3 regions of the Marinobacter sp. L-13 genome follow, and region 1 is predicted to be linked to each of the others. Evidence: predicted binding sites of a transcription regulator. Region 1 holds the regulator's gene; each other region holds the start of a gene.
The links. Region 1 encodes LexA, which represses DNA repair genes until DNA is damaged. Its sites were predicted from a motif close to CTGTNTNNNNANACAG; they were not measured.
Positions count from the first base shown of each region.

Region 1 (4,160 bases):
ATACCCTCGCGCCACTGCGCCATCAGGGCCGCTACCCGTTCGGTGGCCTTCTGGGGAAGCTCGTGCTCGGCACTGGCTGTGAACTGGAGTCTGGCGCTGTCGGGCTCGTATCGGACACTGCCCTCGCCAGTGAGCGTAACCTCACCTGCCATTGTCAGAGCAGGTACTGTGAGCGCGAGAGGGAGAATAAAACCGGACTTCAGGTTTAAACGGAGCTTTCGGTTCCGTCCGTTCATGGTAGTGCCTCCTTTGGAAACCGTTGATGGATCAGGCGTCGTCGGAATCCGGTTCCAGGCGCGCCAGTTTGTATCGGCGGGCAGCATCCACGAACTGGCCAAAGATGCGTCGGTGTCCGCCATGGTAGAGCAGGTATTCCGGGTGCCATTGGATGCCGGTTAGCCATTGGCGTCCGGTGCTTTCAATAGCCTGTACAAACAGATCATTGTCCACGGCGGTCACGCGCAGGTTGCGGCCCAGGCGCTTGATGGCCTGGCTGTGAATCCGGTTGGCGCCGATCACCGGGGAGCGCATGGCTTGCTCAAGCCGGCTGTGCGTTACCAGTCGCACGGTTTGCAGGGGCAAGAGCAGTGGGCGATGCCGGGTATTGACCCTCAGCGGTGTCACGTTCTGGCACAGGGACCCGCCGTGGAAAACGTTGATGAACTGGGCGCCGCGGCAAATCCCGAGCACGGGAATGCCAATGGCTTCAGCCTGCTCAAGCAGTGACTGATCGGTTTTATCCCGCTTGCGGTCATAGTTGGCGGTAACCTGTGGCTCCTGCCCATAACGTTCAGGATGGACGTGGGTGCCGCCTGACAGCACCAGGCCATCAAGCATCGGTACGGCAACCCGTGAACCGGGGCGAATATAGTGGGTCCGGGCACCGTGGAGGCGCAGACCCAGGCTGATCAGGCGATGGGCAAGGCTTTTTCGAGCGGGACCACTGATGCCGATCGTCAGGCCCGGAACCTCAAGTTCCTGTTCTTTGGACTCTTCAGACATACCCGTTTTTGGCCAGCCAGTCGTCAGTGGTTTCCCGCCAGCTGTGGGTCAGGTTGTGAAGATTCAGTTTGCGCCGCTCCCGGAACAGTTGCCGCATGTCGGCCAGGTCGTCGGGATTGTTGGCCAGTTGCTCCAGAACGACCCAGTCGTTCCAAACGGTTGAGAAATGCCAGCCGGGATTGTCGATGTCGCAATCCGGCAACCGGTAATGCAGGGTTGGCCTGCTTTTTATCCTGGGATCCTGAACATGGCGTTCCAGCCGTTCCTTGTCCAGGTGGGCAAACAGTGGAAGCAGGTCAAGCGCGCGATTGCGGGTAGGATTGAACTCCAGGTAATCCTCCATGAGCTCCCCGAGGTTTGGATGATAGTTGTCTTCCATCAGGAGCTCTGTGTAGCTGCCGTGCCAGGGTTCGATGTAGGTGGTGAATTTGCGGCTGACGTCCAGTTGATGCCGGTGCTTGAGCCATTCATACAGGGCCGCGAACGCTTGGAAATAACGAACCAGGGTCTCCGGGCTGAGGTCGGGCAACTCAGGATTAAGCTGCAGGCCAAACGCAAAATAGATGGCGTCCCGGCTGCCCAGTGCCCCGGCGTTCCTGAGTTTGTCGATGAGCGTTTCAATCACCTCGACGCTGGAAAACTTCAGGGGTGGGCTTATGATCTCGAGGGGTACCACGCGTTCAGCCGCGGCGTCGATCACATCCATCGCCTGTCCACCGAGTTCACGAATGGACTCGGGGAGGCGCTCGTCCGCCAGATCTAGATCCTTGATCGGATCGGAATCAAGCTCAACTGTGAAGTCGCCAAGAGCTGTCTGCAAGGTTGTCACATAGCGTGACTTGAGCTCAGGTGTGCCCTCCAGCATCTTCGCCGCCAATGTAACCAGCTCATCATAGCCCAGACCAGACAGTTCGATCTCGACGCCAACCCGGCGTTCCTTCCCTTCGTTCGTCTCTAGGATGTCAGGCATCCTGCAGGCACTGACTTGAGTCATGGTGCTCCCTGGTTCGTGAGGAATAGTGCCCTAACCATATCACACCGCCGTTGATCCTCATTATTAAGCGGATGCAAGAAAATCAGGGAGCCGACTTTACACTGGATAAAACACTGTATATAGTCAGTTTACTGTATAAAAAAACAGGGCCTCCGGAGCCACTCTTACGAGAGGCTGATGTTTGCAGCGGCCCGATCCCGATATAGCGGAGTAGCTTGATGAAGCTTACAGCAAGGCAGTCCCAGGTACTGGATATTATTCGCCGATACGTCGACGAGACCGGCTATCCGCCAACCCGTGCTGAAATCGCAGCAGAACTGGGCTTCCGTTCGGCCAACGCCGCGGAAGAACATCTCCGGGCATTGGCAAGGAAAGGTGCCATCGAGATGGTGCCGGGAGCGAGCCGCGGCATCCGTCTGCCTGAGGCGGAAGAGGATCTGGGCCTCCCGGTCATTGGTCAGGTCGCTGCCGGTAGTCCGATCCTTGCTCAGGAGCACATCGAGGACCACTGCACACTGCAGCCAGAATTCTTTTCGCCGTCTGCAGATTATCTTCTGCGGGTCCGGGGCATGAGCATGAAAGACATCGGTATTCTTGATGGCGACCTGCTGGCAGTTCACAGTACCCAGGATGTTCACAACGGCCAGGTGGTTGTTGCCCGGGTTGGCGATGAGGTCACGGTAAAGCGTTTCCGCAAGGAAGGCTCGAAAGTCTACCTGATTGCCGAAAACGAAGAATTCGCACCGATCGAAGTGGACCTGACCGAACAGGAGCTGTTCATCGAGGGTCTGGGTGTTGGTGTTATCCGCCGCTCTGACCTGCACTGAGCGGTTCGGATAGCCTCAGATAGTTTGAATAACGGGTGAATTATGGAACAAATGAGCTTTAATCAGAATCTGGCCTACAACCCCAATGCTCTGTCCTGTTCAGTGTCGGCAACCGCCGCCCGCGAGCGACGTTCCGTCATTCGCGCCCGACGCGCTCCGGAAACCACCGAACCCAAAGTCTGTGGCAATGTGACGGAGATCATTCTGCCGGAAGGCCAGGTAGAAAATTTCCAGCTGCTGTTGCCAATGCTGACCCAGCTGAATCAAGAGAAGCGCTGGCTGGCCTGGATCGACCCGCCCCAGGCGCTGGTTAGCAAGTGGCAAAAAATGCACGGGATTGTCGCCGGCGAATTGCTGGTGCTGCGTTCAACACCGGACTATCCTGCCCAGGACCTGGCAGAGCGAGCCCTCAGTGCCGGCACCTGTCACGCTGTGGTCATGTGGACCCGTAAACTGGGGCGAGTTGCCTTCGAATCCCTGCAAAGAGCCTCGGCCGAGGGCAATAGCCACGGCGTCGTTCTCAGGCAGCGTTAACCGATCAATGCAGAGTGTAGGAGGGCTGGGCGTCTGAGGCGTCCAGTTCGTCATCTTCCCAGTCGATATCGTGGGCAACATTGCCTACAGCCTCAATGCCAGCTGCAATCATGGCTTTGGCAACCGACATATCCCGATCTTCCATCATTTCCCGGGCTTCTTCCGAAAAAGAGATTTTTACCAGTGGCGCACTGTCATCATCAATGCGGCGCAGAGCGTAATCGCCATTGGTCAATTGCACGATTTCAAAAAACGATGGTGACATTCAATAAACCTTCAAGTTAATACGATTTGAATAGCCGGAGCTGGGAGTGGCTTACCACTCGCTGTGCTGCTCTTCCAGATCGTCGGCAAAATGTTTGACGGCGGTCAGCGTTTTCATCAAAGCAGCCGACGATCGATCCGGGCCGGAATCGGCCGATACCGCAATAATGTTTTCCTCGCTCACGGTTTTTTTGGTCGCCGGAGGTCTGCTTTGAGCGCGCTCGAGTTGCTCAAGATGGTTCCACCAACTCCCGGATCGCTGTTCTAGCTCCTTCAGGCGGCCAACTTCACTCGGTTCTGGCCCGATAAGAGCGACCAGCTCATCAAGGGTTGAAGGTTCCTCTGATTTTCTCTGGTATAGCCTCGCAACCATGACCAGCAACAGTTTTCGAGACCGCAGAAGCAGCTCGATCGCCCCCTGAATAGCGGCTTCCCGGCGCAGCGCCTGTTCCGCCTCGTTGGGACGTTGTTCCTGAGCTTCGTCTGTGGGCCGGTCGAGTGGCTGAAGCAGCGTGCGGGCGAGAAAGAGCTTTTGAGAA
Region 1 is NZ_JBSXNQ010000055.1:78,565-82,724, reverse strand. It holds gene AC13DD_RS11030 (SIMPL domain-containing protein) at 1-236, opposite strand, end outside; gene AC13DD_RS11025 (gamma-glutamyl-gamma-aminobutyrate hydrolase family protein) at 268-1,002, opposite strand; gene AC13DD_RS11020 (amidoligase family protein) at 995-1,996, opposite strand; gene lexA (transcriptional repressor LexA) at 2,212-2,823, shown strand; gene AC13DD_RS11010 (cell division inhibitor SulA) at 2,866-3,357, shown strand; gene AC13DD_RS11005 (hypothetical protein) at 3,362-3,622, opposite strand; gene AC13DD_RS11000 (DUF6586 family protein) at 3,674-4,160, opposite strand, start outside.

Region 2 (4,160 bases), on a different contig from region 1:
AGTAACATGTCATCCGAAAACGCCGAATTACGAAAAGTCGGTCTGAAAGTGACTCTGCCGCGGGTCAAAATCTTCAATATTCTGGAGACCGCGGAGGAGCATCACCTCAGTGCCGAAGATGTATACAAGAAGCTTCTGGAGCAAGGCGATGACGTGGGGCTGGCAACAGTCTACCGGGTGCTGACGCAGTTTGAAGCAGCAGGGCTGGTACTGCGCCATAATTTTGAGGGCGGCCATGCCGTGTTCGAGATGGCTGGAGACGACCACCACGACCATATGGTGTGCACCCAGACGGGTGAGGTAGTCGAGTTTGTCGACGAGGTCATTGAAGAGCGACAAAAGAAGATTGCCGAAGAGCACGGTTACGAAATCGTCGACCACAGCCTGATTCTGTACGTAAAGCCGATCAAGTCCTGAGCCCGGCTCGGGTCGTTGGCTGAAGGAACGAAAAAAGGGGCGGGTTTTTGGCCCGCCCCAACAGCTCTCAGGATCGAGAGGGGTAGTGGATCGTTGCTCGCAGTTCAGTGATGGGTTGCCTGCCCCTTTGAAAACATTTCCCTGGCATGAGCGATCGTATGTTCGGTCATGTCCACGCCTCCCAGCATTCTCGCCACTTCACTGATTCTGCCCTGATCGTCCAGCGTCTCGATTTTCGAGAAGGTGGCATCCTGCTCGGTGAACTTGCTGACAAACAGGTGCTGATGACACTGGGCGGCCACTTGCGGCAGGTGGGTGACGCAGAGCACCTGCCCGTTGCCGCCAAGAGTCCGTAACAGTCGGCCAACCACCTCGGCCGTGCCGCCACCAATGCCGACATCCACTTCATCGAAGACCAGTGTGGGTGTGGTTGATGTCTGGGCAACCACCACCTGGATGGCAAGGCTGATCCGCGACAGTTCGCCGCCGGAGGCTACTTTGGCCAGTGGCCGCGCAGGCTGCCCCGGGTTGGCGCTGACCAGGAATTCAATCTCTTCCAGTCCGTGGGGCGCCGGCTCCCCACCGTTGCTGCGGTTCAGGTGTGTAATGAACTGCATGTTGGGCATGCTTAACTGGGCGAGCTCCGCCGCGACCCGCTGATCCAGTTCGGCGGCGGCCCTGGCGCGGGCCTCTGACAGCTCCGCGGCCAGCTCATCGAAGCGTCCGCGCTGGCTGTCCAGCTCTGTGGCCAGCTGCTCCAGGCTGCCTTCACCACCGTCCAGCTCGGCCAGCTCGGCACTCAGGCGCTGATGCAGTTCCGGTAATTCTTCCGGTGTGATCCGGTGTTTGCGGGCCATCTGGTAGATCGCGCTCAGCCGTTCTTCCACTTCCGCCAGTCGAGCCGGATCGGCCTCGTAGTCCTCGACGAAATGGCGAAGGTTGTCGCCGGCCTCACTGATCTGGATCTGGGCTTCGTTCAGCATCTGGATCGTGTCCGCCAGTGCAGGAACGTCCACCGGAAGCTGCTCCAGCTGCTGTAACGCCTGGCGCACCAGATCCACTGCGCTGGTTTCATCTTCGGTGCAAAGCAGGGCGGCCTGATGGCTGTTGTGCAGAACCGTATCCGCCTGGCTGAGCTGCGCCTGCTCCTGTTCCAGGTTTTCCTGCTCGCCCGCTTCCAGGGCCAGACGATCCAGTTCTTCCACCTGATACCGCAAGAGCTGGAGTTTGGCCTCTGCTTCATCGGCATTCTGCTGGCGTTCGGTCAGCCGCTGGCGGATCTGGTTCCAGGATTTCCAGGCTTCCCGTGTTTCAGCGGCCAGGGTCTCAACGCCGGCGAACTCGTCCACCAGCTTGCGGTGGGTTTCCTTGCGCAAAAGAGACTGGTGCTGATGCTGGCTGTGAATATCCATCAACACACCGCCAAGCTCCTTGAGGTGGTTCAGGGGGCAGGGTTGGCCATTGATGTAGGCGCGAGAGCGGCCATCCTTGCTGATGACCCGGCGCAGGATGCAATCGTTGTCGTCATCCAGCTCGTGTTCTGCCAACCATTCGGTTGCCTCAGGAATGCCGGATACGTCGAAGGTCGCTGTGATGTCGGCGCGTTTGGCGCCATGCCGGACGGCGCCGGCATCGGCTCTGCCACCCATGGCCAGGCCGAGGGCGTCCAGAACGATGGATTTTCCGGCGCCGGTCTCGCCGGTCAATGCGGTCATGCCCTTGCTGAACTGGAGTTCCACCCGTTCAGCGATGGCGTAATTGGAAACCGTAAGTTGAGTCAGCATGCAGATAACCTCCGCGTTGTTCCTGAAACCGGCAAAACACTGTGGATGTATACAGTGACTGTGAATATATACAGGGTTTTTGTGGTTTGCAAACCTGAGGGAGGTATTTTCTTCAGGATTGCAGGCTTTGGTGGTTGAAACCTGGAGAGCGGGCCCCATATCCGTTCGCAACGACATTTTCCGGCTCGAGGCGGCCGGAGCCCATGTTTAACCGGCCACTGACAGCGGGCCGCTTTAGATGAAGCAGGAGTAGCCATGAGCACTGACGAGAACCGCAACGAGCACGAGGAACTGAACGAAGCCCTCGAGGCTGCGAAAGAGGAGGCCCAGGCCGCTGAGGGCGAAGCCGGCGACAACGAAACCTCCGAAGTGGAAGCGCTCCAGGCTCAGGTTCAGGAATTCCAGGAGCAGATGCTGCGCTCCCAGGCGGAAATGCAGAACGTGCGCCGTCGGGCCGAGATCGACGTTGAGAAGGCGCACAAGTTTGCCCTGGAAAAGTTCGTCAAGGAGCTGCTGCCGGTAGCTGACAGCCTTGAGAAGGCGGTCGAGAGCACCGAGGGTCACGATGAGTCCGGCGAACTGGTTGCCTCAATTCGTGAAGGCGTGGAAATGACCCTGAGTCTTTTCATGTCCAGCCTGAAGAAATTCAACGTTGAGCAGATCAACCCGGTGGGCGAACCGTTCGATCCCCAGCATCACGAGGCCATGTCCATGGTGCCTGCGCCGGATGCCGAGCCGAACAGCGTGGTAGCCGTGGTTCAGAAAGGGTATCTGCTGAATGGTCGTGTTGTGCGGCCGGCCATGGTGGTGGTCGCGAAAGCGGAAGATGCACCAAAAATTGATGAGCAGGCTTGAAAAGCCGATTAAAGCGCCAATATAGCCAGTAAATAGCGAAAGCGGAGGCAAATGGCCTCCTGGAAAGCATTCAGAAGAATTGGAGTGACTCAATGAGCAAGATTATCGGTATCGACCTGGGAACGACCAACTCTTGTGTAGCCATCATGGATGGCGACAAGGTGAAGGTAATCGAGAACGCCGAGGGTGATCGCACCACCCCGTCCATCATCGCCTACACCGACGATGGTGAGACCCTGGTTGGCCAGTCAGCCAAGCGCCAGGCGGTTACCAACCCGAACAACACCCTGTACGCCATCAAGCGTCTGATCGGTCGTCGTTTTGAAGACGATGTAGTCCAGAAAGACATCAAGATGGTGCCCTACAAGATTGCCAAGGCAGACAACGGTGATGCCTGGGTTGAAGTGAAGGGCGAGAAAATGGCGCCGCCGCAGGTGTCTGCAGAAGTTCTCAAGAAGATGAAGAAGACTGCAGAAGACTACCTGGGCGAAAAAGTGACCGAAGCCGTCATCACTGTTCCGGCCTACTTTAACGACAGCCAGCGTCAGGCTACCAAAGATGCAGGCAAGATCGCCGGTCTGGAAGTTAAGCGGATCATCAACGAGCCGACCGCAGCAGCCCTGGCTTATGGCCTGGACAAGAAGAGCGGCGATCGTACCGTGGCGGTATATGACCTGGGCGGTGGTACCTTCGACCTGTCCATCATCGAAATTGCCGATGTTGACGGTGAGCACCAGTTCGAGGTTCTGGCCACCAACGGTGACACCTTCCTCGGTGGTGAAGACTTCGACCTGAAGATCATCGAGTACCTGGCAGACCAGTTCAAGAAAGACAGCGGTATCGACCTGCGCGGCGATTCCCTGGCGATGCAGCGTCTGAAGGAAGCGGGCGAGAAGGCCAAGATCGAGCTTTCCAGCAGCCAGCAGACCGACGTTAACCTGCCGTACATCACCGCAGACGCGTCTGGTCCCAAGCACATGAATGTGAAGCTGACCCGTGCCAAGCTGGAATCTCTGGTAGAAGACCTGGTTCAGCGCAGCCTCGAGCCGTGTAAAGTGGCGCTGCAGGACGCAGGCATGAAGGCAGGCGAAGTCGACGAGGTTA
Region 2 is NZ_JBSXNQ010000048.1:5,735-9,894, forward strand. It holds gene fur (ferric iron uptake transcriptional regulator) at 7-417, shown strand; gene recN (DNA repair protein RecN) at 522-2,201, opposite strand; gene grpE (nucleotide exchange factor GrpE) at 2,457-3,056, shown strand; gene dnaK (molecular chaperone DnaK) at 3,149-4,160, shown strand, end outside.
Region 2: recN (DNA repair protein RecN) is a predicted target of LexA. The motif match lies at 2,260-2,275, and genes of this name have one in related genera.

Region 3 (4,160 bases), on a different contig from region 1:
GGTTCGTCGCCATTCATGGCCACCAACCGATAACCGCCCGGGGTTGTCACAGTAAGGCTGACTTTTTTGCGCTTGGCCTGGGCCGCCACCTTCTCCAGCTCGTCTTCCTGCTTTTTGCCGTATTCGTTTTTCAACTGTTCCGAGCGCTCAAGAAAGCTGTCGCTATCAAAGGTCTGGGGAATAACCTTGACCAGGCGACTCATCAGCTTTTCCATATCCTGTTTGAGCTGGGTACCCTTCCCGGCCGGGAGCTGCAACAGCTTCGGAATGCGCGGCTCCTCGAAGTTGGCCACGTAGCACCAGTCATGGCTCTGCTGATCCGTATCCACATGATGCTCGAGGTAACGCAGCATCATGGTGCGCTTACCCAGGCCATTACGGCCAACGGCATAGACGTTGTAACCGCCATGGGGCATTGCCAGAGCAAAACGCACAGCCTCCTGGGCACGGTTCTGGCCAACGATTTCAGCCAGGGGCTCCAGTTGCTTGGTGGTTTTGAACGGCAGATCTTTCAGAACACAGGCTTTGTAAAGCTGGTGCAGAGGCAGTGACTTCAAGGTTTGGTCCTGTAACGGTTAACACATTGGCCGGTCATTGTAGATTCTGCGGTCGGCTCTGTCGCGTTCAGCACGAAGATTTCTGGAGTCGCGCACAGTGCGCGGGATTTTGTTAGGCAGTTCACAATTCCGCCGCCGCTCATTTTTCAGCCAGCCTTTCCGGAACTACACTTCATGTCCCAACCATAAAAACAATGCACGCAACGGACGCCAGCGTATGACCAATGATTCCGCAGAGCGCAGAATCAAGGATCGTTACCCCGCCTCCTGCCTGAAGGTCCAGCTCCGGGAGCGTAGCTTCCTTGGTCGTGGCAAACACCCCACGCCGGTTACCTGCCTGGACCTCAACCGGTACGGAATGGCAGTGCTATGCCCCCGACCAGTAGAGCCGGGCGCCCGTCTGTTCATGGATTTTGACGGCAAGTACATCAGCGAATCGCGGGTTTGTGCCCGGGTGGTGGAATGCCAGCCCTTCCAGACCGGCTATCGCGTCAGTGTCCAGTTCAGCTATTGCCTGGACAAGAAGGGCTATTCACGAACTGTCGACAATGCCCTGTCGCGGATTGAAGGCTTCTACAACCGGTTTGCCAGCTGAGCCAGGCCTTCGGAATCAAACCAGCCCGGCGTCAAGGCTGGCCGCAACATACATCCCCAGCTCCCGACACTGATCTTCAAACTCTTCCCGGTATTCACCCCGGCAGATCAAAGGCTCCTGGACCAGCTTCCAGCGTAGCCCGGTGGTAATGCTTTCTATTGCCCGCTTGGTGCCCGTGCCGTCATGGCCGGCGCGAATGTAATAGGCAAAAGGTAGCCCCTGGGTTTTCTCGAGGCAGGGATAGTAGCTGCGATCGAAGAAGTCTTTTAAAGCACCACTCATATACCCGAGATTCTCAGTGGTGCCCAGAATAATGGCGTCGCAGGCAAGAACGTCTTCGGGACCGGCATCCAACGGTGCCAGAACGGTTACTTCAACGTTTTCGATATCTTCATGGCGGGCACCCTCATCCACAGCTTCTCGTAGGCGGAGGGTGTTCGGGGAAGGCGCATGGGCAACAATCAAAAGTTTCTTCATGCCATCCATACGTCCTCCCTACATCAAGCTTAGAGCAGCTCGCCGTTGGCTTCTGCAGGCTCTTCTTTTGCGTCTTTCTTCGGTTCAGGCTTGGGCATCAACTTGTCCCGAACCTTGGCTTCGATCTCGTTGGCAATGTCCATGTTTTCTTCCAGGAACTTGCAGGCGTTGGCCTTGCCCTGACCGATCTTGTCGCCATTGTAGGCGTACCAGGCTCCGGACTTGTCGACAAAGCCTTCCTTGACGCCCATATCCAGCACTTCCGCCATGTGGTAAATGCCCTTACCGTACATAATCTGGAACTCGGCCTGCTTGAACGGCGGCGATACTTTGTTCTTGACTACTTTCACGCGGGTCTCGTTACCGACCACTTCGTCACCATCTTTCACGGCACCAATGCGGCGGATATCAAGGCGAACGGAGGAGTAGAATTTCAGCGCGTTACCACCGGTGGTGGTTTCGGGCGAGCCAAACATAACCCCGATTTTCATACGGATCTGGTTGATGAAAATCATCAGGCAGTTAGCGTGTTTGACATTACCGGTCAGCTTGCGAAGCGCCTGGGACATCAGTCGCGCCTGCAGACCCACGTGGCTGTCGCCCATTTCACCCTCGATTTCCGCTTTCGGGGTCAGGGCCGCCACGGAGTCCACGATGATCACGTCTACCGCATTGGAACGAACCAGCATGTCGGCAATTTCCAGGGCCTGCTCACCGGTATCCGGCTGGGACACCAGAAGGTCGTCCACATTGACGCCCAGCTTTTCGGCGTAAACCGGATCGAGCGCGTGCTCGGCATCCACGAATGCACAGGTTTTGCCGGCTTTTTGTGCTTCGGCAATTACCTGGAGGGTGAGCGTCGTCTTACCGGAACTTTCCGGACCGTAGATTTCGCAAATTCGACCATATGGAAGACCGCCAATACCCAGGGCAACGTCCAGGCCAAGGGAACCGGTGGAGACCGCAGGAATGGCTTCGCGGGGCTGATCGCCCATTTTCATCACGGCGCCCTTGCCGAACTGGCGCTCAATCTGCCCAAGTGCTGCGCTCAATGCTTTCTTGCGGTTGTCTTCCATCAGTGCAAACCCTCTGTCGCCTGGGCCGCCACCCTCAGGAAAAGGCTGGCAGCGAAATAGTGAATCGGGAATCTGTACAGCTCGAACAGCCCATTCCCTGTATATTTGAACAGTATTAAAACATAACCCGCAGAGGAGACCAACCCCTCCGGATGTGAAAGCCGTCAGACTTCGTCCACAAAATTGTTAACCCCTTGAAGGGCAAAGAGAACGGCCTGCCTGCGGACCTGATCACGATCACCCTCAAAGTGTTTTACCACCGCCACGGCGGAGGCCGGGCTGCTACCCCAGGCAAACCAGACGGTGCCCACAGGCTTGTCATCGCTGCCACCGCCGGGCCCGGCAACACCACTGATAGCCACGGCAACGTCAGCATCTGTCGCCACCAGGGCACCGGCAACCATTTCCCGCACCACCGGTTCGCTGACCGCACCGTGTTCATCCAGCGATTTCCGGGTTACGCCCAGAAGCCCCTGCTTGGCCTCATTGCTGTACGTGACAAGGCCACCCAGCACGTAGGCCGAAGAACCGGCACGATCGGTCAGTACCTTCGCAACCCAGCCGCCGGTGCAACTCTCCGCCGTCGCAACGGTACGGCCGGTTGTCAGCAGTCGTTCACCAAGGCGGTTGCCTGCCTCTTCCAATTCCTGATCGCTGGCCAGCATAATGACCTCCTTCGTTTCATCACGGCGGTTATTTTCTTACAATTCACGCCTTCATCCAAAGCAAGGCTACCGGACCCGTTCATGTCAGCAGCTCAGACCGATCTTTCCAAGCACACCCCAATGATGCAGCAGTACCTGAAGATCAAGGGCCAGCACCCCAATGAACTGGTTTTTTACCGCATGGGGGACTTTTACGAACTGTTCTATGAAGATGCCAAGAAAGCGGCCGAGCTGATGGATATTACCCTCACCGCCCGGGGCCAATCTGGCGGCAATCCGATCCCCATGGCCGGCATCCCCTATCACTCTTCTGAGGGCTACATTGCCCGGCTGGTTCGGGCAGGTCAATCCATCGCCATCTGCGAACAGATCGGAGATCCTGCCACCAGCAAGGGTCCGGTTGAGCGACAGGTGGTGAGGATCGTCACACCGGGGACCCTGAGCGACGACGCCTACCTGGAGGATCGACGGGACAATCTACTGGTGGCTATCTATAACCATCGGGAGCAGTTCGGTTTTGCCTCGCTCGATATTTCCAGCGGCCGTTTTGCCGTGTCGGAGCTGGAAAACCTGGAGGCCCTGCAGGGCGAACTGCAGCGCCTGCGTCCGGCGGAAATCCTGATCAGCGAGGATTTTCCCTACGAGGACGTTCTGGAGGGTTTCACCGGAATACGCCGTCAGGGGCCCTGGCTCTTCGAATCCGATACGGCCCGCAGGGTTATTACCCATCAGCTTCAGGTCAGGGACCTGACAGGTTTCGGCTGCGAGGAACTCAATCTCGCCGTCTGTG
Region 3 is NZ_JBSXNQ010000057.1:131,987-136,146, forward strand. It holds gene AC13DD_RS12885 (ATP-binding protein) at 1-557, opposite strand, end outside; gene AC13DD_RS12890 (PilZ domain-containing protein) at 775-1,152, shown strand; gene AC13DD_RS12895 (flavodoxin family protein) at 1,168-1,638, opposite strand; gene recA (recombinase RecA) at 1,659-2,705, opposite strand; gene pncC (nicotinamide-nucleotide amidase) at 2,870-3,370, opposite strand; gene mutS (DNA mismatch repair protein MutS) at 3,452-4,160, shown strand, end outside.
Region 3: recA (recombinase RecA) is a predicted target of LexA. The motif match lies at 2,803-2,818, and genes of this name have one in related genera.